DNA from 3 places in the Bacillus basilensis genome. Region 2 is predicted to be linked to each of the others. Evidence: riboswitches for the same ligand, from Rfam matches in the RefSeq annotation. Region 2 holds a riboswitch; each other region holds the start of a gene.
What was found. A riboswitch is a leader RNA that binds a small molecule or an ion and turns the genes downstream of it on or off. The one in region 2 is predicted to bind S-adenosylmethionine.

Region 1 (7,311 bases), on a different contig from region 2:
TATATCAGAACAGTTTCCTGTAAGTGGATTTAGTTATTGGGCTGTTGGGGTAGATATTACACATTTAAAAGCAATAGAAGAGAAATTAAAACAACAAACGTCTGAATTGGAATTAATTTTTAAGGCTTTACCAGATTTATGTTTCTTAACAGAAGATGATGGAACAATTATTGATTATAAAGCAGGATCCCCTACAAAATTTTACGTACCCGCAGAAGCTTTTATGGGAAAAAAGTTTTACGAAGTATTACCATCTACAGTAGCACAAAAATTTCAAGAAGCAATTTGTCAAGTGAAAGAAAAAGGAACAAATACAATTATTGAATATCCACTTACAATTAATGAAAGTATCGATTTCTTTGAAGCTAGATGTTTACCGTTATTGCATGATAAAATTATGATTATTGTACGGGATATTACAGAGCGGAAAAAGACAGAAGAATTGCTAAATAAATCAGATACACTTGCAGCAATCGGTCAATTAGCTGCTGGTGTAGCTCATGAAGTAAGGAACCCATTAACAGTCATTAAAGGGTTTATACAGTTATTCCAAATTAATATAGAAGATCAAGAAAAATATTTTGATCTAATGCTTTCTGAAATTGAAAGAATAGAAGCAATTCTGCAAGAGTTTTTGTCGATTGCTAAAACAGATGAAATAAGTACCGAAAAGAAAAATATTTATCAAATATTTAAAAATGTCGTATCATTAATAAATACAAAAGCAATTATGACAAATATTCAAGTTGAATTATATACAGATTCCAAAGATATAATCCTTGAATGCTCAGAAAATCAATTAAAACAAGTATTTATTAATATTTTGCAAAATTCAATCGAAGCTATGCCGGATGGTGGAAAAATTGCAATTCATATAAAAGAGATAAACGATGAGGGTGTCATTATTCATGTAATTGACGAAGGAATAGGGATACCTGAAGAAAGAATTAAGAGATTAGGTGAGCCATTTTATAGTACGAAAGAAAAAGGTACTGGTATCGGATTAATGCTAAGTTATAAAATTATTGAAAGTCATCAAGGGAAAATAAGTATTATGAGTGAGGTTGGTGTCGGGACAACAGTGAATATTTATTTGCCAAAAGCTCAGAGTAAAAAATCTTTATCAAATTATGATGATAGATTCGAATCAATGCGTCCAATTATTAATTCTTAAATTACTAAATACCCAATACCCAAAAGCTTAGTTTTTGGGTATTGGGTATTTTTACATTTAATTTAGTAAACTTTACCTTTTCTTTAGATTTGTTTTAATTTCTATTAAGTTTTAAACATTATATTAATATTTGTACAAGGTAATGTATGGAAGTCGCACGTTACTTTTAATATAGAAACCAAATATTATTTGAAATGTTGTAAGGAGGAGATTAAGACGAAGTGAAAAAACAAGAGAAAACAAGAGGTAGAGCAATACCGATGCGGTTAAACATTTTATTTTTTTGTGTATTTTTATTATTTTCTGCCATGATCATACAGTTAGGTAAAGTACAAATTATCGATGGAGAAACGTATAAAAATGAAATAGAGAAGAGAGAAAATGCAACCGTAAGTCTTTCTGTTCCGCGCGGAAAAATATTTGATCGAGAAGGGAATCCAGTAGTTGATAATAAATCTTTACGTACAATTACATATACAAAGATGAAAGGTGTAAAATCAGAAGAGATATTAAAAACTGCAAGACAACTTGCAGACATAATTGAAATGCCGCAAGAAGATATAAATAAGCTAACTGAAACGGATAAGAAAGATTTTTGGATGCAATTAAATCCGAAACTTACCGAAAAATTAGTATCTAAAAAAGAAATAAATAAGTTCAGAGATAAAGATATTACCGGGGAAAATTTAGATAAAAAAATAGAAGAGTTAAAAAGGAAGCGTGTAACAGATAAAAATCTTCAGGAATTAACAAATAAAGATATAAAGGTGTTAGCTATTAAAAGTAAGATGACTTCTGGTTATCGAATGGCTCCTCAAATTATTAAAAAAGATGTTAGTGAAAAGGAATTCACTATAATTAGTGAAGGTTTAGCGAATCTCCCAGGTGTAGACGTATCGGTTGATTGGGAGAGAGTGTATGTAAATGATGGATTATTCCGATCTGTTCTTGGAAATGTTTCTAATTCCGATGAAGGATTACCAAGTGAACGATTAGATTACTACTTGGTACGTGATTATAGCCGAAATGATAGAGTTGGAAAAAGTTATATCGAGCAGCAATACGAAGATGCACTTCATGGTACAAAAAAAGAAGTAAGAAGCGTTGCAGATAAACAAGGTAATACAATTAGAACGGAAACAGTTTCTGAGGGAAAGAGCGGTAAGAATTTAACTTTAACAATAGATATGGAATTACAGAAAAAAGTAGAAGAAAGTATAGAAAAAATATTAAAGGCATATAAAGGATCAGAATCCATGTTAGACCGTGCTTTCGTGGTGATGATGAATCCGAAAAACGGACAAGTATTATCCATGGCTGGGAAAAGACTTGTAGAAAAAGACGGAAAAACAGAAGTTGAAGACTATGCTTTAGGCACAATGACTAGTTCTTATGAGCTCGGATCAACAGTTAAAGGTGCAACAGTTTTAACTGGATTTGAAACGAAAGCTATAACACCAGGTACTTATTTTTATGATGCACCTATGAAGTTTAAAGGAACTAAGGAAAAAAAGTCTTGGAAAGAGTTTGGAAATATTGATGATTTAAGAGCGTTACAAGTCTCTTCAAACGTTTATATGTTTCATACAGCATTAAAAATTGCAGGTGTGGATTATGTGAAAAATAGTTCATTAAATATTAAACAGGAGTACTTTGATAAAATGAGGTATTATTTCAGGCAATTTGGATTAGGTGTTCCAACGGGTATCGATTTACCGAATGAAACAGCTGGACAAATTGGTAAAAAAGATAATCAACCTGGTTTCTTACTAGACTACTCAATTGGCCAGTATGACACCTATACGCCACTTCAGCTTGTACAGTATATTTCAACAATCGCAAACGGTGGATATCGAATGAAGCCACAAATTGTTCAAGAGGTAAGAGAGCAAACGTCGCAAAAAGATGAGATTGGTAAAGTGGTGCATTCAGTAGAACCAATCGTTTTAAATAAAATAGATATGAAAGTGGAATATATAAATCAAGTAAAAGAAGGATTTAGAAGAGTGTTCCAAGAAGGTGATGGAACAGGTGTAAGGGCGTTCCAAAAAGCATCTTATAAACCAGCAGGTAAAACAGGGACTGCACAGACAGTATACGGTGGAGAAAGTGATATTGGAAGAAATGAAAAAGGTGAGCGAAGAGAATGTTATAATTTAACGTTAGCAGGATATGCACCATATGATAATCCTGAAGTAGCATTCTCTGTAGTTGTACCGTGGGTTATTAATGATAAATCTGGTATTAATTCTGATATTGGAAAAGAAATTTTAGATGCTTATTTTGAATTGAAAAATAAGTGATTGACTGGAGAAACTACAAAAATAGATAGCTCTAAAGAAGATTAAAATATATGAAATGTTATAGAAACTAGAGTCGTCTTATTTAGGGATAGATTCAAAATGGGTGATAGAGAGGTAAAATCATTCTATCAATTATTCACGTTTTATAAAATAAATCATATATTGATAGCATAGGACAAGCTGAAAAGCTTATTCTAACCTCACAGAACACTCCTTATCACGGTTAGGCATCTACTTATGTAGATGCCTTTTTTAATTTAATGACGGACAATTATTTATCAATCTAAAGTAGCAAGTTTATTGGGACTATTAGGGGAAGATTGACGGTAATAATTACAGTATGCTTAATAAGTGAATTGAAATGTAAGGAGTGAGAAAGAAGTGCTAAATATTTTAATGGTTAATTTTCCAGCAGAGGGACATGTAAATCCTACATTAAGTTTAGTCAAAGCCTTCATTGAACGGGGTGATCACGTACATTATATTACAACAGAACATTTTAAAGGCAGAATTGAAGATTTGGGAGCTACTGTTTATACCCATCCAGATTTATTAAAGGAGATTTCTATTGATACTGAAACTTCATATGGGTTGAATTCTTTCTTTCATGTACATGTTCAAACTTCTTTATATATATTAGAAATTACGAAAAAATTATGTGAAAGCATAATTTTTGATTTTGTAATTTATGATATATTTGGTGCTGGAGAGTTAGTAAAGGAGTATTTACAAATACCAGGTGTAGTTTCTTCTCCTATATTTTTAATTCCTCCAGAATTTTTAGAGACGTTACCTTTTCATCCAAATGCAGAAATACAATTCCAACCCGATGAACTTTCTGAAAAGTTACTATATCAAATGGAGCATGAATTTGGCGTAAAACCTAAAAATAATCTTCAATTTATGCATAATAAGGGAGATATTTCTCTCGTGTACACAAGTCGTTATTTCCAACCTAATAGCAATTCGTTTGGAGAAAATAACATTTTTATTGGGCCGAGTATTTCAAATCGTAAAACAAATGTAGAGTTTCCATTTGAAATGCTTAAAGAGAAGAAAGTTATTTACATTTCAATGGGAACACTACTTGAAGGACTCGAACCATTCTTTAATACTTGTATTGATACTTTCTCAGATTTTGATGGGATAGTTGTAATGGCAATTGGTGATAGAAATGATCGTTCTAAAATTAAAAAAGCGCCAGACAATTTTATAATTGCTTCATACGTACCCCAATCAGAAATATTAAGTGAAACAGATGTTTTTATTACACATGGCGGCATGAATAGCGTACACGATGCTATATATTTTAAAGTCCCATTTGTAATAATTCCACATGATAAAGATCAGCCAATGATAGCACAAAGGTTAACTGAGCTTGAAGCAGCGCATCGGTTATTAAAAGAGTATGTTAATGTGCAAACTTTGAAAGAAGCGGTAACAAACGTACTTTCAAATGAAAAGTATAAACATGGTATACGAAAACTTAATGATAGTTTTTTAGAATGTGGTGGTCCAAAAGAAGCCATTGCAGTTATTGAATCTCTTTTAAGTAAATAGTGTCAACAATATACAAGCATAGAGGTTCTACCTTTATGCTTGTATATTGTTATCCCGCAAACTGCACAGCAGTATTTGCATGTAAAAAAGCAGTATCAAACACAGGAACAGTAAGGTCGTTTTGTGAAATAAGCAAAGGGATTTCAGTACATCCTAGTAATATTCCTTCTGCGCCATTTTGAATTAATAATTTTGTAATTTGTAATAGCTTTTCTTTTGAGGTTTCTGAAATAATTCCTTTACTTAATTCATTTAAAATAACGTGATGAATAAAATTTCTTTCCTCTTCATTTGGAATGATTGTCTCAATGTTATAGTTTGCTAGACGTGATTTATAGAAGTCTTGTTCCATCGTTTGTTTTGTACCCAATAGTCCGATACGCTTTATATTCTGTTCTACCATTTCTTTAGCACTTACATCACCAATGTGAAGAAGCGGGATGGATATTGCACTTTCTACTTCTTCAGCAAATAAATGGACCGTATTAGAACACATTAATAAACATTCAGCTCCAGATTTTTCAACTTTTTTTGCAACTGTGACTAATTCGTTTTTCACTTTTTCATATTGATGATTTTGTAATAAAGTAGTTACCTCACCAAAGTCCATGCTATATAAAACAAGCTTTGCATTTTGATCATATTGAGAGAGTGTAAGTGTATTAATATGTTTATAGTATAACGATGTAGATTCCCAACTTAGTCCACCAATTAAACCGATTACTTTCATCGTGCATTCCTCCCGTAACTATTTTGAACTTATTATTTCATAATTCCGATAAGAATACAATGATTTGAATGTACCGTTAAATAAAAAATAATTAGAAAAGTATTGAAATTTACAATTCTTAGTGCCATAATACGAATTACAAATTAATACTTATCCAGAGAGGTGGAGGGAACGGCCCTATGAAACCTCAGCAACCCCTATATAAATTTATAGGAAGGTGCTAATTCCGCAGAGGACACGATGTGTTTTTTGGAAGATAAGAGGATTCTTGAACGTGAAAGAAAATGACCTCTTATATAAGAGGTCATTTTTTGTTGTATAGAAAGGGAGTGTCGATGCATAATTCATTTTCAAAATAAATATAGAGTAATAAAAGTTGACTAATATGAGAGGGGAATTGTAATGAACAAATTATCAACAAAATTAGTAGTAGCAATCGGAATTGGGGCAGCATTATATGGGATATTAGGACTTTGGGGATTTTCTATTGCGCCAAATACATTTATTAAACCCGCATTAGCTATTTTAACTGTTTTTGGAGCTCTATTTGGTCCAGTTGCAGGACTGTTAATAGGTCTTATCGGTCATACCGTAACAGATACGATCGCTGGATGGGGTATTTGGTGGGGATGGGTTATTAGCTCAGGCATTATCGGATTTGCAATGGGACTCATTCAAAAAAGAGTTGGCTTTAGTGTGAAAAACGGGACGTATAATAAGGGAGATATTTCTTATTTAGCCATTACTGGGTTAATTGGAATTGTCATAGCTATTATATTTGCTGGGGCATTCGATATTATTGTGATGGGAGAACCGTTTGACAAAATTGTTATACAAGTATTAGGAGCAACAATTGCTGATGTTATTGTATTTTTAGTTCTTGGATTGCCAATTACAATAGGTTTAGCTAAATCTAATAAGAAACATACACATTTAAAAATTGAAAAGTAGGGATGTTAACATGCAACCAATTATTTCTTTTGAACAATTCAGCTTTCAATATGAGCATACAGCACAGCCTACTGTAAAAGACATTTCATTTCATATATATCCTGGAGAAAAAGTACTAGTTGCTGGACGAAGTGGTTCAGGGAAATCAACGTTAGCTCATTGTATCAATGGGCTAATTCCATTTTCTTATGAAGGAATTAGTACTGGTAATATTTTAATTGCCGGAAAAGATCCAAGGAAAGAGAGTATTTTTGAACAGAGTAAACAGGTAGGAACAATTTTACAAGATCAAGACGCTCAATTTATTGGCCTTACAGTAGAAGAAGATGTAGCATTTTATTTAGAAAACGAATGTGTAAATCAAGATGATATGAAAAAGATTGTTTCGGATTCATTAAAAAAGGTGAAGATGCATGCTTTTCATAAACAAAGTCCACATGAATTATCAGGAGGGCAAAAACAAACTGTTTCTCTAGCAGGTCTGTTAACAACAAATGCTAATATATTATTGTTCGATGAACCGTTAGCAAATTTAGATCCGCTAAGCGCCATACATACAATACAACTAATTAAAGATATACATAAACAATATA
Region 2 (7,311 bases):
GAAGATATTTCTTTTTGGGATGTGATAGAAGCTGTCGAAGGTCCAAAGCCTATTTTTCAATGTAAAAATATTGTGCAGAATGGTCTACTATATCGAGATGAGGCTTGTAATTCTTGTGAACCTAGCAATTCTTCTTGTACAATTAACTTAGTAATGCTTGAAGCAGAAGAATACATGCGTGAGTTTCTCCGTAAAAAGACTCTTGCATGGTTAGATAAAGAACTTGATATTGTTTTACCTGAAAAGACAAGGGTAGATACTCGTGAATACTTCAAACAAAAAAACTCTAACTAAATCGCCATGACGAATTAGTTAGAGTTTTTTTGTTTGTTTTTTAACATTAATTCCATCATGTGAGTACTTCATCATAAATTCCTTCTTTAAATATCACATTTAATTAACTCATAAAGTTTCAAATTGATTAACATTAAAATTCTAAAAAATACAATTTTATTTTCGTGAAAAGTAAATGAATTTATGTTTTCAGATATTTTAAACATATTGAAAATCACCTTTGAAAAAGGAGCAGAGTATACGAAAGAAATCGTAGCTCGCATGGGCCGCGCCGATACAGTTGGTGAAAGAAGCTTAGGCTATCCAGATGCAGGTGCCCATGCGCTTGGAGTTATCTTTACGGAGATTGCGGGTAGTTTGAAATAGGAATGAGAAAGTCCCTCTGTCTTAAGTCGGAGGGACTTTTATATAGTTGATATGTAGAAGACTTCTTTCAGTACTTTTTGCTTATTTGAGAGATTTCTTCAATCAAATTGTATGTTAGACTTAGTTTTTTTGTGATTGCAGCTTATCGATTTTCCAGTGTGCTCCTAGAGGATCTAAAGAGCTTTCAATATGAAACATATATTCATCTGCGGTACTTGGTACTTCAAAAACTATTTTTAATTCTGCCGTTTCATTTGGTTTAACTTGTATATCAGAAGGGTTTTGGTCAAGCACCTTTCCTTCATAAGTTTTTCCGTCTTTTTCATCTTTTAAGTTATATTTTAATTCTGATAGTCCAATCATTTGACCACGTACATTTTTTACAGAGACATTAACAACGATAGAATCGTTGCTATCATTTAAATATGCACTTTGAACAGCGCTCAAGTAATAGCCGCCCTTAACACTCTCACCAACTAATAAAATACCTTGTTCCAAGCGGCTCATATCTTCTTTTTCTTCAAAATTTATTAATTCTTCATTTTCATTTTTTGCGGTTGGTTCTTCTATTGGACCATTTTCAACGGCAATATCTTTTTTATCTTGTGTGCAAGCAGCCGTAACACTGACTAATACTAGAATGAAAGTAAATAATATGGATAATTTTTTCATAAAATTTATCTGTCTCCTTAAGTTTCTCAATTTTGTACAACGATACATATAAGATTAACATAATGTCTCATTATTGGCTCCAAATAGGGGGCTTTTAGACGCCTTATTCTTTTTACTTTTAATATACATTTGATTGGTTCTCACGATATTTGTTAATCTTTTAAAACATTGGCTTAGTAATACCAAGGATTATTATAGATATATTAATCACATAATTTGTCCCTATCAAAATGAGCGCCTTTTGCATCTAATATATTGTAAATATATTTTATTTTGAAAGGATGTGATTATATGGCTCATAAATCTACTGGAGTGTTTCGAGTTCCAGTTTCTGAAAATGGGATTATTCCAACTGCTCTCAACATTATGTTAAACAATGATTCACGCTGCCATACTAGTAATGTAACGGTAACTGTTAAGAGAAGTCCAAACACTTCTTTCCCAACTCAAAATGAATTAGTTGAAATCTCTCGTACTTTTGTTTCTTTAGAACCAAACAGAACAACTAAGATTGTGTTGTTTACTCCAGAATTCCAAATAGAAGATTTTCTTGATGTTATTATTAGTGGAAATAAAGACGATGTTAAGGATGTTCTTGTATATTCTTTCTTAGCAGATTCAGCAGGTCACAATCTGCCATCTACTGTTTTCAGAAATGCAGAATACACTTTTGCTTGCTGACAATGTGATGATGTATTCTTTACTATCATATCAAGGTGCCATCCTGCAGCTTGAATCATCTTAATTTTATTGTGTTGTTATTATATAAGAAAAGAAGACATCGATTAAGATGTCTTCTCTTACTTGTACACTTGGTGTTAAGAAGGTATTATATTGCTTAAAAACCATGAAAAAATATAACAATCATCGAGTAAGCCTATTATAGCATCAATAAATAGGTTTCAATATGTAATGTTACATATATATAGATTTATTTATATTTAATCTATATAGTTAAATTGTCTGTTATTTGTTTTAATTCATTTACTTATTGTATTTTATTTTATTTTTGAGTGCTCCAGCAATGGAGCCTTTTTTTATATTGGTGAGATTGTATTAATATGAAAGAATAGAATTAACTGTATATTGTAAGGGTGATATACCTATGGAGTTTTTGTTTGAGCTTCTAAAAGAATTGGTGAAATCCATTGTACGTGAAGTTTCTGCATATGTTTTATTTACATAAAATTCGCCTTTTTCTATAATCCTATTCATCTTTTTATACGTTTCTATCATGGCGGTACCCCATTTATAGGTTATGAGAAAGGGTATTTTTTGCACTATTATCTATTCTTGGATATTATTAATAATATCTATATGAAATTATTTTTTTATTAAAAAAGGTTTGGCGGTGTGTAAAATGATTAAAGGGATTAAAAATATTGAAACGAAAGAACCGATAAACATGTTTCTATTTATTCCCTGTAGTACTCTTTTGTTTGATAATATTTATCAACATTTTATTCTTAGAAAGGATTTTACACTAGAGAAGCTTTTATTTGAACTCGTATTTTTATTTATTTTCATTTCATTTTTTTTATGTAATAAGTGTTTACAAAAAATGGATAAACAAATGTTTACAAAATATATTTTTCTTGGCGTTAGTATTAGTTATCTTTTGGCATACGATCTTATGTTTATACGTAATCCAGGTGCTTCTTTACATATCCCTTATTTAGAGTGCTTCTTAGTAATTTCTGCACCTTTATTTTTAAGTATTCATTATCTTCTATCGGTATCTATCTGTATGATATGTAGATTTTTAATTGCTATTTATTATTTTGAAATTAACTATCCAATATCATTAATATTATTATTTCTAACAATTTTTATTACGTCATTTTTTGTATTTCTTTCATTAAAATTTTTAGTACAAAAAATTAAAGCATCCTATGAAAAGCAAATGAAAGAAACAGCTGTATCGATAATGAGGATAATGGAATTAAAGGATCAATATACGAAAGGACATAGTGAACGTGTAGCCAATTATGCTACTATTCTTGCTAAAGAAACAAATGAATATGATGATAATTCTTTAAAACAATTTCATTTTATTTGTTTATTACATGATATAGGGAAAATAGGTATTCCGGATGAAGTTTTAAAGAAAGCATCTTCTCTTACAGAAGAAGAATATAATATTATTAAGACACACCCACAATTAGGACTAGAAGTTTTTAAAAATATATCTTTAATAAAAGGTAGTGAAGACATAATTCTTTCTCATCATGAAAGATGGGATGGAAAGGGCTATCCTCAAAAACTAAAAGGAAATCAAATACCACTATGCGCAAGAATTGTTGCAATAGCAGATGCATTCGATGCAATGACTTCTTCAAGAGCATATCGTTCGGCTCTATCTCCTGAAGAAGCTTATAGACGTATTATAGAAGGATCTGGTACACAATTTGATCCTTCTATAGTAGCGGTTTTCAAAAAGGTATTTCCTTTGTGGGAAAAAATGGTCCCAAATTCTTTTAGTTAAAAGTTCATGTCTGAAATCGATTCATATTTGAGGTATGAAGAATGCGAAAAATGAAAAACCCGAATCCAATCGTGATAAAAGTTTGAAACTAGATAATGAATAAGGCACATAAAGAAAAGGTACCTATATATAGGTACCTTTTCTAATAGTTTTTTAGCAGAAACAACTGCATCCGATAATGATTAATAGAATAAATAATACAACTAATAAAGCAAATCCTCCAGCGAAACCGCAGCCTTCGCCGCAACTAACACCATATCCCATAACAATAGTGCCTCCTTTAGATAAAAGGGTAAAACTAGGGTTCATTCCATGGATTTTAATGGGTTCACTTTACCTTATGTTTTAAAGAATGAATTGAGCAGGTCCTTTTGAAAATAAAGAAAAGACGCCATTAGGCGCCTTCCTTTTAGGTAGATAAGACTTTAGTTTTCCAATCTAAAGAAATTTTGTATCAGTTCTTTGTGAGTATATCATAATATCTGATTGATTTATTATGCATTGTTACATACTTCTCTAAATCCCTCTATTTTTCATTTGATAAAATAAAATCCTAATATTACCAAAAAATAAATAAATATTTCTACATATTCAAGATATTTACATAAATTACAAAAGTGATACATTTAAGTTGTAAGTTATAAAAACTATTAAAGGGGGATTTATTATGTTCAAGAAATTAGTAGTAGGGCTATTAGCAACTGGTATTGCATTAACAGGAGGAATTGGAGCGGCTTCAGCTGATACGCAAAAAGCTGTGAGTTCTCCGAAGCAAGCAACATGCTCAATTCCTTATGAGTATTCTAATGGTAAATTCAAAAGAACTCTGTATTACTCAAATGGAGTATATGCTAATAGTTTTAATGAAAATGTTTGTGGCGGGACGATTACATGGTATTTAAAGCATGTTCAAAATGGAGTTGCTTTTTACGAAGGTAATTTAAAATAGTAGATTTTTTGAACCTCATTTATTGAGGTTCTTTTATTTTGAGTTTTTAAACTGATTCTCCATAAAAAAAGACACCTAAAGGTACCTTTCTGCGACTTAAATCATCTTAATTTTAATAATATAGTTTTAAGCTTAAAAACTATAGGGAGTTCTCCTATGTGCTTTTTAAATAGCTTTTGCGAAATTATGAGTGTTTTTTTATTTTGTATTTCAATAAGTTCATCTGGATCATTTTTAGATAATATTCTTTTCCTATTAGCTCAAATATAAATAATGCTATTTTCATGTTAGTAACAACATCTTCTCGAATACATTTTATTCTTTGAATGTATCTGGTTTTTCAACTCTGAATGATTTTACCTCACCGCATTCTAAACAGAATGTGGTTAATAGCTTAGAACGTTTCCCTCCTGAAAAGAACCTACTAGATTCATCTTCACAAACATATGCGTGATAAGCAGATCCAACCCTTCCTTCTTTAAATGTAGTAGAACCGCAATTATCACATCTTTTATTTTTCATATTACTAACACCTCTTTTGGTTCGTATTTATTTTGCTGTATTTTTATAATAGAAGCAAAGCAACTTGGTTATACATGATGTTTTCGACATGATACAACATACCCCTTCATATATTCGTAAGTAAAACAAGATAATACCCTCATGAACCGCTATAAAAATATGATTTCTTATATATCATTTAATTTTTATCGGAAAAATAAGTATTAAACAATTGATTTTTATTATTCTGATGATTATAATAAAAAAATCACAAAAAAAAACAATTCTTATGTTGAGAAGTGGAGGGACGGGCCCTATGAAACTTCGGCAACCTCGTTTTAGACGAAAGGTGCCAAATCCTGCAGGTGAAGAAAAACCTGAAAGATAAGAGCGGTTCAATTAGTCAAGAAGGCTACTCTTATTTCGATAAGAGTAGCCTTTTTTATGGCTAAAAGGTAAAGGGGGAATAGGTAGTGGAGTATGGTTTTTGGTTGCCGATTTTTGGGGGATGGCTTCGAAATGTAGATGATGAATCTATGCCGCCTACGTTTGAGTATGCAAAACAAACAGCGCAAGCGGCAGAACAATTAGGTTTTTCAACAACTCTTATTGCAGAATTAAACTTAAATGATATAAAAGGTGTTTCAGCACCAAGTTTGGAAGCATGGACAACTGCGGCAGCACTTGCAGCAGTGACGGATAGATTAGAGATTATGACAGCTGTAAGACCTGGTTTCCACAATCCAGCAGTTACAGCGAAAATGGCAGCGAATATTGATCAATTAAGTAATGGCCGTTTTACATTGAATGTAGTTTCAGCATGGTGGGAAGAAGAAGCTAGACAGTATGGCGGGGGATTTACTGCACACGACGAGAGATATGATCGTACGGAGGAATTTGTAACAGTTTTGAAAGGGCTTTGGAAAGAAGAAGAGTTTTCTTATAAGGGGAATTTTTATGAGATTCATAATACACATTTAAGTCCAAAACCTGTGCAGAAACAAGGGATTAAGATCTATGCAGGTGGTGAGAGTAAGCGAGGAAAAGAGGTAATCGTAAAACACGCGGATGCATATGTCATGCATGGTGGAACAGTGGAAGAAGTATCTGTGAAAATAGAAGATATGAAGAATCGTAGAAAGAAAGTTACAGAGGAGCCATTGCAGTCATTCGGGCTTGCGGCTTACGTCATTTGTCGTGATACAGAAGAAGAGGCATTAGAGGAATGGAGACGCATAACGGATGTGAAAGAAGGTGCGTTAGGTTATGCGGGTTACCAAGATTTTATTAGTAAATCGCATTTAGAACAGCAAGTGAAATTGAATGATTATTCCGTATCTAATCGCGGGTTACGTCCTAATCTAATCGGAACACCAGAACAAATTGCAGAAAGGATACTCGCTTTTGAAAAAGTAGGTGTTACATTATTACTTTTACAATTTTCGCCACAGCTTGAAGAGATGAAACGATTTTCTGAAAAAGTGATGCCATTAGTTGAATTGAAAAGAAAGGAATTGATTACAAATGAGTAAAATTTACATATTACATGAGAATAAGGAATGGACGGAACATTTAGTGAAAAGGTTGGAAGAACTGGAGTTACCGTATGAGGAATGGCATTTAGATAAAGGAACAATATCGTTAGAACAAGAGCCTCCTCAAGGTGTTTTTTATAGCCGCATGAGTGCTTCTTCACATACGAGAGGACATCGTTATGCACCTGAATTGACTGAGGGGGTTCTTGCTTGGTTAGAGGGATACGGGCGAACAGTATTTAATGGATCTCGTGCATTACGCCTTGAAGTAAGTAAATTGAATCAATATGCAGCATTAAGAAATTTTGGGATACAAGTGCCGAAAACAATTGGTGCTGTTGGCCGCGCTAATATAGTAAAAGCAGCAAGGGAGTTAGGGGAAGTACCGTTCATTACAAAGCATAACCGGGCAGGGAAAGGCCTTGGTGTTCAACTATTTCATTCCATCGATGCTTTAGAACAGTATTTGGATAGTCCGGCGTTTGAAGAACCTATCGATGGAATTACTT
Region 3 (7,311 bases), on a different contig from region 2:
CGCCCAATGTTCTCAAACTTCAAGATGCAGAGAAACCTATCCCTAAAAAGAATGAGGTATTAGTCAAGATTCACGCAACAAGTGTAACGACTGGAGATTGTAGAATACGCGGCTTTAATAGCCCTCTCTTATTTTGGATTCCTATGCGGATCATATTAGGTTTTAGAAAACCGAGAAAGCCTATACTCGGTGTAGAGTTATCCGGTGAAATCGAAGAAATAGGAACAGATGTAACTCAATTTAAAAAAGGAGATCAAATTTTTGCATTAACAGAGCTTAATGTCGGTGGTTATGCAGAATATACATGTGTACATGAAAGTGGATTAATAACATTAAAGCCTACCAATGTGACGTATGAGGAAGCAGCAGTTATTCCCTTTGGCGGAACTTCGGCACTACACTTCCTAAGAAAGGCCCGTATAAAAAGGGGGCAACAAGTGCTAATATATGGTGCATCTGGATCAGTAGGAACAGCTGCCGTACAACTTGCTAAATATTTCGGCGCAATCGTTACAGCTGTTTGTAGTCATTCAAATTTTGAACTAGTGCAATCTTTAGGAGCTGATAAAGTAATCGATTATACAAAAGAAGATTTTACTAAGCAAGGGGAATACTATGATATTATATTTGATGCTGTTGGAAAACATAATAGATCCCTTGGAAAAAAAGCATTAACGCCTACTGGTGTATATGTCTCTGTTAATGGCATGATGGCAAAGGTCAGTAAAGAAGATATGTTTCTACTAAAAAAACTAACTGAAACAGAAAATTTAAAACCCGTTATTGATAGAACTTACCGATTAGAAGAAATTGCTGAAGCTCATATATATGTAGAAAAAGGGCATAAAAAAGGGAATGTCTCGATTACCTTAAAATAAAATATATTCAGAAAATAACGTTGACAATTCTTTTTGTAAGATTTACTATTAGTACCATATTAAAAAACTACATACACATACTCTTATCAAGAGTGGCGGAGGGACTGGCCCGATGATGCCCGGCAACCGAGCTTATGACGTATAAGCTAAGGTGCTAATTCCTGCAAAACGAGTTTTCGTTTTGGAAGATAAGAGAGGAACCTATTTTGTCTATTCGGCACCTCTCTTATTTTGAGAGGTGCTTTTTATTTTGAAACGTATATTAAGGGGGAATTATAGATGAAAAAGGTATTATTGAGCATTGTAAGTGGAGCGGTACTATTATTAGGCGCATGTAGCGGGGGTTCAGATAAAGAGGTAAAAGCGTTAGATGAGAAAAAGATTACTGTCGGCGTAACAGGTGGACCGCATGAACAAATTTTTGAAAAGGTAAAAGAAGTGGCAGTGAAAGACGGACTCGAAATCGATATAAAAGTATTTAATGATTATGTAGCACCAAACGTATCTTTAGATGAAAAAAGTCTCGATGTAAATAGCTATCAAACGAAATCATATTTAGACGTATTTAAATCTGAACGCAATATGAAATTAACTGAAGTATTTTCAACTGTAACATTCCCTATGGGCGTATATTCTAAAGATATAAAAGATGTAAAAGACTTAAAAGAGGGCGATGCAATTGCTGTACCAAATGACCCAACGAATGAACTTCGCGCTTTAAAGCTATTTGAAAAAGCAGGGGTTTTAAAAGTGGATCCAAAAGCTACAGAAAAAGCGACTGCAAAAGATGTAATTGAAAATCCAAAAAAATTAAAAATCGTTGAATTAGAGGCATCTCAATTGCCAACACAACTAAGTGAAGTGAAAGCAGCTGCAATTAATACAAACTTTGCATTAGGTGCAAAATTAAGCCCTGCGAAAGATTCTATTTTCCGTGAAGGAAAAGATTCACCATATGTGAACTGGGTCGTTGTTCGTACTGAAAATAAAGATGATGCTGTTGTAAATAAATTAAAGAAGGCTTATCAATCTAAAGAAGTAAAAGAATTTATCGAGAAAAAATTTGATGGTTCTGTTTTACCGTCTTGGTAGGAGCTGAGGATAATGATTGAATTGAAAAATGTATCCAAAGTATTTACAACAAAAAAAGGGAATGTGGAAGCTCTTAAACCTACTTCCCTTCAAGTAAAAAAAGGTGAGGTATTTGGAATCATTGGATATAGCGGCGCTGGTAAAAGCACATTAATTCGCTGTGTAAATTTATTAGAAAAACCAACGACAGGAAACATCATTGTAAACGAGCAAGATTTAACAACACTGTCGACAAAAAAACTAGCAAAAGCGCGACAAAAAATCGGAATGATTTTTCAAGGGTTCAATTTACTTAAAACCGTTACCGTCTATGAAAATATCGCACTACCTTTACGCCTTGCTGGCATTCCGAAAGTAGAAATTGAAAAAAGGGTGGAAAAGTATTTACGTATTGTCGATCTTTTCAATCGAAAAGACGCCTATCCAAGTGAGCTTTCTGGTGGTCAGAAACAACGTGTGGCCATCGCTCGTGCACTATCACATGAACCGGAAGTGTTATTAAGTGATGAAGCGACAAGTGCTTTAGATCCAGAAACAACTGATTCTATTCTTGATTTGTTATTAAAAATCAACGAAGAAATCGGAATTACGATTTTACTCATTACACATGAAATGAACGTTATCCAGCGTATATGCGACCAGGTTGCTGTTATGGAACAAGGGGCTGTAGTCGAAAGCGGGACTGTGAAGGATATTTTCACAAACCCACAACATGTAACAACAAAGAAATTTGTAAATAGTGCCTTTGCAGCGAAAATTCCAGAAGAGGTACAAAAAGAGCTACAAAGTACCGGGGAAATCGTAAGCCTTTCATTTATTGGCACTACTTCAGGGGAACCTGCTTTAGCTGTTGCCACAAAACGTTTCCAAGTATATCCGAATATTTTATCCGGTAATATTACGCAATTAAAAAACGAGGCATACGGGAAACTTGTCGTTCATATGCAAGGTGAACAAAATGAAATTCACCGTGCTTTATCGTTTTTACAAGAGCAAGGAATCATCGTAGAAGGAGGTAGAACAGACTATGGGAAACAAGTCCTTTTTGGATGAATGGGGTAAAGTCATATGGGAATCAACCATTCAAACATTTCAAATGACATCTATTTCGCTGTTAATTTCTATCCTTATTGCGTTACCACTTGGCGTCACACTTGTTTTAACAAGACCTGGTGGACAGCGCGAAAATAAAATCATCTATCCTATTCTAAATACAATTATTAATATCATTCGTTCTCTTCCATTTATCATTCTATTATTCTTTATTTTACCTTTTACAAAGTTTCTAATGGGGACCTCTATTGGTGTGCAAGGTGTGATTGTACCACTTGTCGTATTTACAGCTCCTTATATTGCACGTTTAATGGAAACGGCTTTATTAGAAGTAGACCGTGGTGTGATTGAAGCATATCAAGCAATGGGAGTCTCTACTATAAAAATCATTTGGCACGTCATGGTGAAAGAAGCGCGTCCCTCCCTTGTACTTGGATTAACAATTGCAACGATCGGCTTAATTGGCGCAACAGCAATGGCTGGTCTTGTAGGTGCTGGCGGGCTAGGGGACTTAGCATATCGCTTCGGACATTTACGCTATGAACCTGAAGTAATGTATGCAACCGTGTTTATTTTAATTATCCTCGTTCAAGGATTACAGTCTTTAGGAAATGGTGTCGCACGAAGATTGAAGAAAGATTAAAAAAGAAGGTATCTCACCAAAATGAGATACCTTCTTTTTATCTTTTGAATCCACCTTCTGAATGAATAACTTGCCCCGTAATCCATTCTGCTTCTTCACTTACTAAAAACTTAATGAGCCTTGCTGCATCCTTTGGCTCACCAATTCTGCCAAAAGGAAACATTGGTTTTAATCCTTGCTTTATCTCTTCATTCATCCATCCTGTGTTAGTTGGCCCTGGATTAATTGCATTCACTGTTATTCCTAAATGAGCCACTTCCGCCGATAACGTACTAGTAAGAGCATCAATAGCTCCCTTCGTTGTTGCATACGCCAGTTCTCCTGCCATAGGCCCTTGAAATTGCCCCGAAGTCATATTCACAATTCTACCACCAGATTTCTTATCAAATCCTCGGGCAAATTGACTACTTAACAATGTTGTAGCACGAACATTTACCATGTAATGCTTATCCAAATCTTCAGCAGTCAAATTAGAGAAATCATTATTCGTAGAATACGCTGCATTATTAATTAATATATGAGGGTACCCTAGTTGTTCAGTAACTTTATTTATAAGCTCTTTCGGTGCATCATTCTGAGTTAAATCTAACTCCATACTCGATACTTTCACACCGTTTTTTAGCAACTCTTCTTTTAATTGTATTTGTTCACTTTGATCAACGCCCCAAGGCATCTCTTTATCGTAAGCTGTCCAATATGTAAAAAATATATCGTATCCCGCTTCAGCTAATTCTTTACAAATCGCTGCGCCTATACCATCTAAACGACTTACACCTGTAACAACCACTACTTTATTTTTTAATTGATTCATCATATACTCCTCCAATTTTAAAGGATGCATATTTTATATAAGAGATATAAATTTCCCCACATACGTATCTATCCTTACAAAAGGGATGTACAAGCCAAATATGCAGTCCTTGCATGATTTATAGATAGCTAAATAAACCCTCACTTATGAGAGAAAAATTTATCTATCTAATTTCTAATCATTACAAATTCATCCATATATTGAGTCCTTGTCTCCTTTCCATATATCTCTATTTCTATCATACCAATATGATGTAATACTTCAAATGATAAAAAAATAAAAGTCACTATTTCATGCCAAATTCCTATCAATTTTACTATATTATAATATTTAAATAATGGAAATAATCAGAAAAAAATGCTGGTAAATATTGACTAGCCTTCTTATAATAAAACGTGGGGCTAATGTGAGAATTTAGTTTTAAACAAATAGGGGGAAGAAACATGTCAAAAAAATTACTTTCTTTATTTTCTGTAGTAATCGTAGCAGCTTTTGTAATAACTGGCTGTGGTCAAAGCGATACGACAAATAAAGAACAAAAAGAAAACAAAACAGAAAAAACGGATACAACGAAAGAAAATAAACCTGAAGAAAAAAAATCCGAAGACAAGAAAACTGAAGATAAAAAGACGGAAAATATCGCTACTAGCTCCAGCGATTATTCTAAACTGATTTCCTACATGGAAAAAGAAACAGGCGGGAAAACAAAAGTTCTTTTTGAAAATAAGGAACCACAAGTCTATAAAGCTGAAGATGTTTCAGTATCAATGAATAGTTATACATTAGTTGAATTAAATGGATTACATACGGACTTTAACATTCCATTTAACCGTCAAACAGAGGGCGGAGTTATTCTTGTGAACTATAGCGTAAAAAATAGTTCAGCTAAAGATATCTATTATATGCCAGCATTGGACATATCGTTTACTGGTGCACAGAAAGTATATAGTAACTATAGAGATTTAATTCCAAAAGAAGATCAACTGCCAACTAAGCTTGCTCCAACGAATGATTACTTAGTAAAAGCAGGAGAAACTATTTCTGGTTATATCGCTTATCCATTCGGAAAAGATGATTTAGAAAAAATTTCTAGTCTCTCAACAGTCTCAGTCAATGTCCCGACCGCACAAGCTAATAAAGGGAAATTTGATGCCCCAATCGGAAGCCCTGGAAACTTTTCATTAAGTTTAAACAAACAAGGCTCTGAAAAAGTTGCAGCAGATAAAACTTTCTACCAAGATAAAGCTACAGCTAATAACATGGGCGATAAAAAAATGTTAAAAGAGAAATCAAGTATTAATAACAGCCAAGAATTAGGCGCTGTTAATGTTACATTAGATGGATACCAATTTACTCAATTCACACCAAATTCAGTTGAAGCTCCGCGCTTTGCAAATTTCAAAAATGGTATTGTTCTATTAACAGTACAATTCAAACTTGATAACAAAGATACACAAGACGTTTCACTATCTCCTATAAGCTCTACATTAAGAGTGAATGATGGTACACAATATACAATTAACGAAGGTATGCTACTAAATTACGACTATAACGCTTCAGTCAAAACGGGAACATCTGGAGAGTTACTGCAAGTATTTATTTTAGATCAAGAGCAGTATGAAAAGATTTGGAAAGACAAAAGCTTTGAGATTGAGTTAGGACCTATGAGAAATAAAGAAGCTAAAGATATTTCACAAGGTAAAAAAGCGAAATTTACATTACCTAAATAAATTACTAAATATATAATAGAAAAGGCATATAACATATGATTGTTATATGCCTTCTTTATTTTTATAAAAACACTATTTTTGTTCACATTATATCCATTGTGAATCTTCTCACAATGGATATATAATAAACTTGTAAATACAATATTGGAGGGATTTCAATGGTTATCAATTTTTTAAGAACTGATAAACGTGCTGCTTTCATATTATTATTTTTACGGCTTTACATAGGATATGCATGGCTTGCTGCTGGGATAGGTAAAGTTTTCGGACAATCCTTTGACGCAAGTGGTTTTCTAAAGGGCGCTATCGCTCAGGCGTCAGGTGATCACCCTGCTGTGCAAGGTTGGTGGGCAGATTTCCTTCAACACTTTGTTCTTCCAAATGCAGACCTATTTAGCTTTTTAGTTCAATGGGGCGAAATTTTAGTAGGTCTAGGTTTGATTTTAGGCGGATTAACAAAAACAGCTGCATTTTTCGGAATCATAATGAACCTTTCATTTTTATTAAGCGGAACTGTTAGTGTAAATCCAAACCTGCTTATTTTAACTATGTTCATTTTAGTTGCAGGACAGAATGCTGGACGTATTGGATTAGATGGCTATGTTTTCCCTAAACTTTTCCGTAAAAACAACCATGAAACATATAAATTAAGTAAAACTGCGTAGTAACAGTTTAATTTTAAAATATAAATAAGAAAAAGAGCCTGATTATAGGCTCTTTCTTATTTACTCCAAATCTTATAATCATTTAAATCTTCTCAGTAATGATTTAAACGCAGTTTACAACAAGCTAACTCGGTTGCACAGCAAAAACACCTGTGCCGATATCCATTATATAGTACTAAAAATCTTTCATACTTTCTCCAAGAATATAGTGTGAAAACCACATCAAATTCTGCTTCATAATGGCCACATAAATTCCTGGCTGATCCGAGCTATATGCCATTCCTTTAAATATAATTAATTCTGTATCAACTTCCATATCTCTTAATCCTTCATATAGCTCATATGCATTTGTAATTGGAATTCTTACATCCTTTTCCCCATGTTGAATTAAGGTAGGCGTACAGGCTGATTTAATATATGTCATTGGTGATGTTTTCTT

Region 1: it holds a riboswitch for S-adenosylmethionine, as region 2 does, so the genes downstream of both, ACQVV1_RS02195 (ECF-type riboflavin transporter substrate-binding protein) here and ACQVV1_RS10410 (LLM class flavin-dependent oxidoreductase) in region 2, are expected to answer to the same signal.
Region 3: it holds a riboswitch for S-adenosylmethionine, as region 2 does, so the genes downstream of both, ACQVV1_RS15510 (MetQ/NlpA family ABC transporter substrate-binding protein) here and ACQVV1_RS10410 (LLM class flavin-dependent oxidoreductase) in region 2, are expected to answer to the same signal.

Annotation. Positions count from the first base shown of each region.
Region 1 is NZ_JBNTQO010000001.1:410,547-417,857, forward strand. It holds gene ACQVV1_RS02175 (ATP-binding protein) at 1-1,174, shown strand, start outside; gene ACQVV1_RS02180 (peptidoglycan D,D-transpeptidase FtsI family protein) at 1,396-3,477, shown strand; gene ACQVV1_RS02185 (macrolide family glycosyltransferase) at 3,859-5,037, shown strand; gene ACQVV1_RS02190 (aspartate/glutamate racemase family protein) at 5,087-5,767, opposite strand; SAM riboswitch class I at 5,915-6,030, shown strand; gene ACQVV1_RS02195 (ECF-type riboflavin transporter substrate-binding protein) at 6,170-6,718, shown strand; gene ACQVV1_RS02200 (ABC transporter ATP-binding protein) at 6,729-7,311, shown strand, end outside.
Region 2 is NZ_JBNTQO010000004.1:207,201-214,511, forward strand. It holds gene ACQVV1_RS10370 (Rrf2 family transcriptional regulator) at 1-294, shown strand, start outside; gene ACQVV1_RS10375 (DAK2 domain-containing protein) at 499-660, shown strand; gene ACQVV1_RS10380 (DUF4352 domain-containing protein) at 781-1,332, opposite strand; gene ACQVV1_RS10385 (hypothetical protein) at 1,624-2,013, shown strand; gene ACQVV1_RS10390 (HD-GYP domain-containing protein) at 2,693-3,817, shown strand; gene ACQVV1_RS10395 (YjcZ family sporulation protein) at 3,971-4,081, opposite strand; gene ACQVV1_RS10400 (LCI fold-containing protein) at 4,485-4,766, shown strand; gene ACQVV1_RS10405 (hypothetical protein) at 5,082-5,288, opposite strand; SAM riboswitch class I at 5,552-5,658, shown strand; gene ACQVV1_RS10410 (LLM class flavin-dependent oxidoreductase) at 5,741-6,799, shown strand; gene ACQVV1_RS10415 (ATP-grasp domain-containing protein) at 6,792-7,311, shown strand, end outside.
Region 3 is NZ_JBNTQO010000006.1:273,561-280,871, forward strand. It holds gene ACQVV1_RS15505 (NAD(P)-dependent alcohol dehydrogenase) at 1-878, shown strand, start outside; SAM riboswitch class I at 959-1,073, shown strand; gene ACQVV1_RS15510 (MetQ/NlpA family ABC transporter substrate-binding protein) at 1,158-1,970, shown strand; gene ACQVV1_RS15515 (methionine ABC transporter ATP-binding protein) at 1,983-3,023, shown strand; gene ACQVV1_RS15520 (methionine ABC transporter permease) at 2,998-3,666, shown strand; gene ACQVV1_RS15525 (SDR family oxidoreductase) at 3,704-4,480, opposite strand; gene ACQVV1_RS15530 (DUF5068 domain-containing protein) at 4,921-6,207, shown strand; gene ACQVV1_RS15535 (DoxX family membrane protein) at 6,366-6,872, shown strand; gene ACQVV1_RS15540 (S9 family peptidase) at 7,048-7,311, opposite strand, start outside.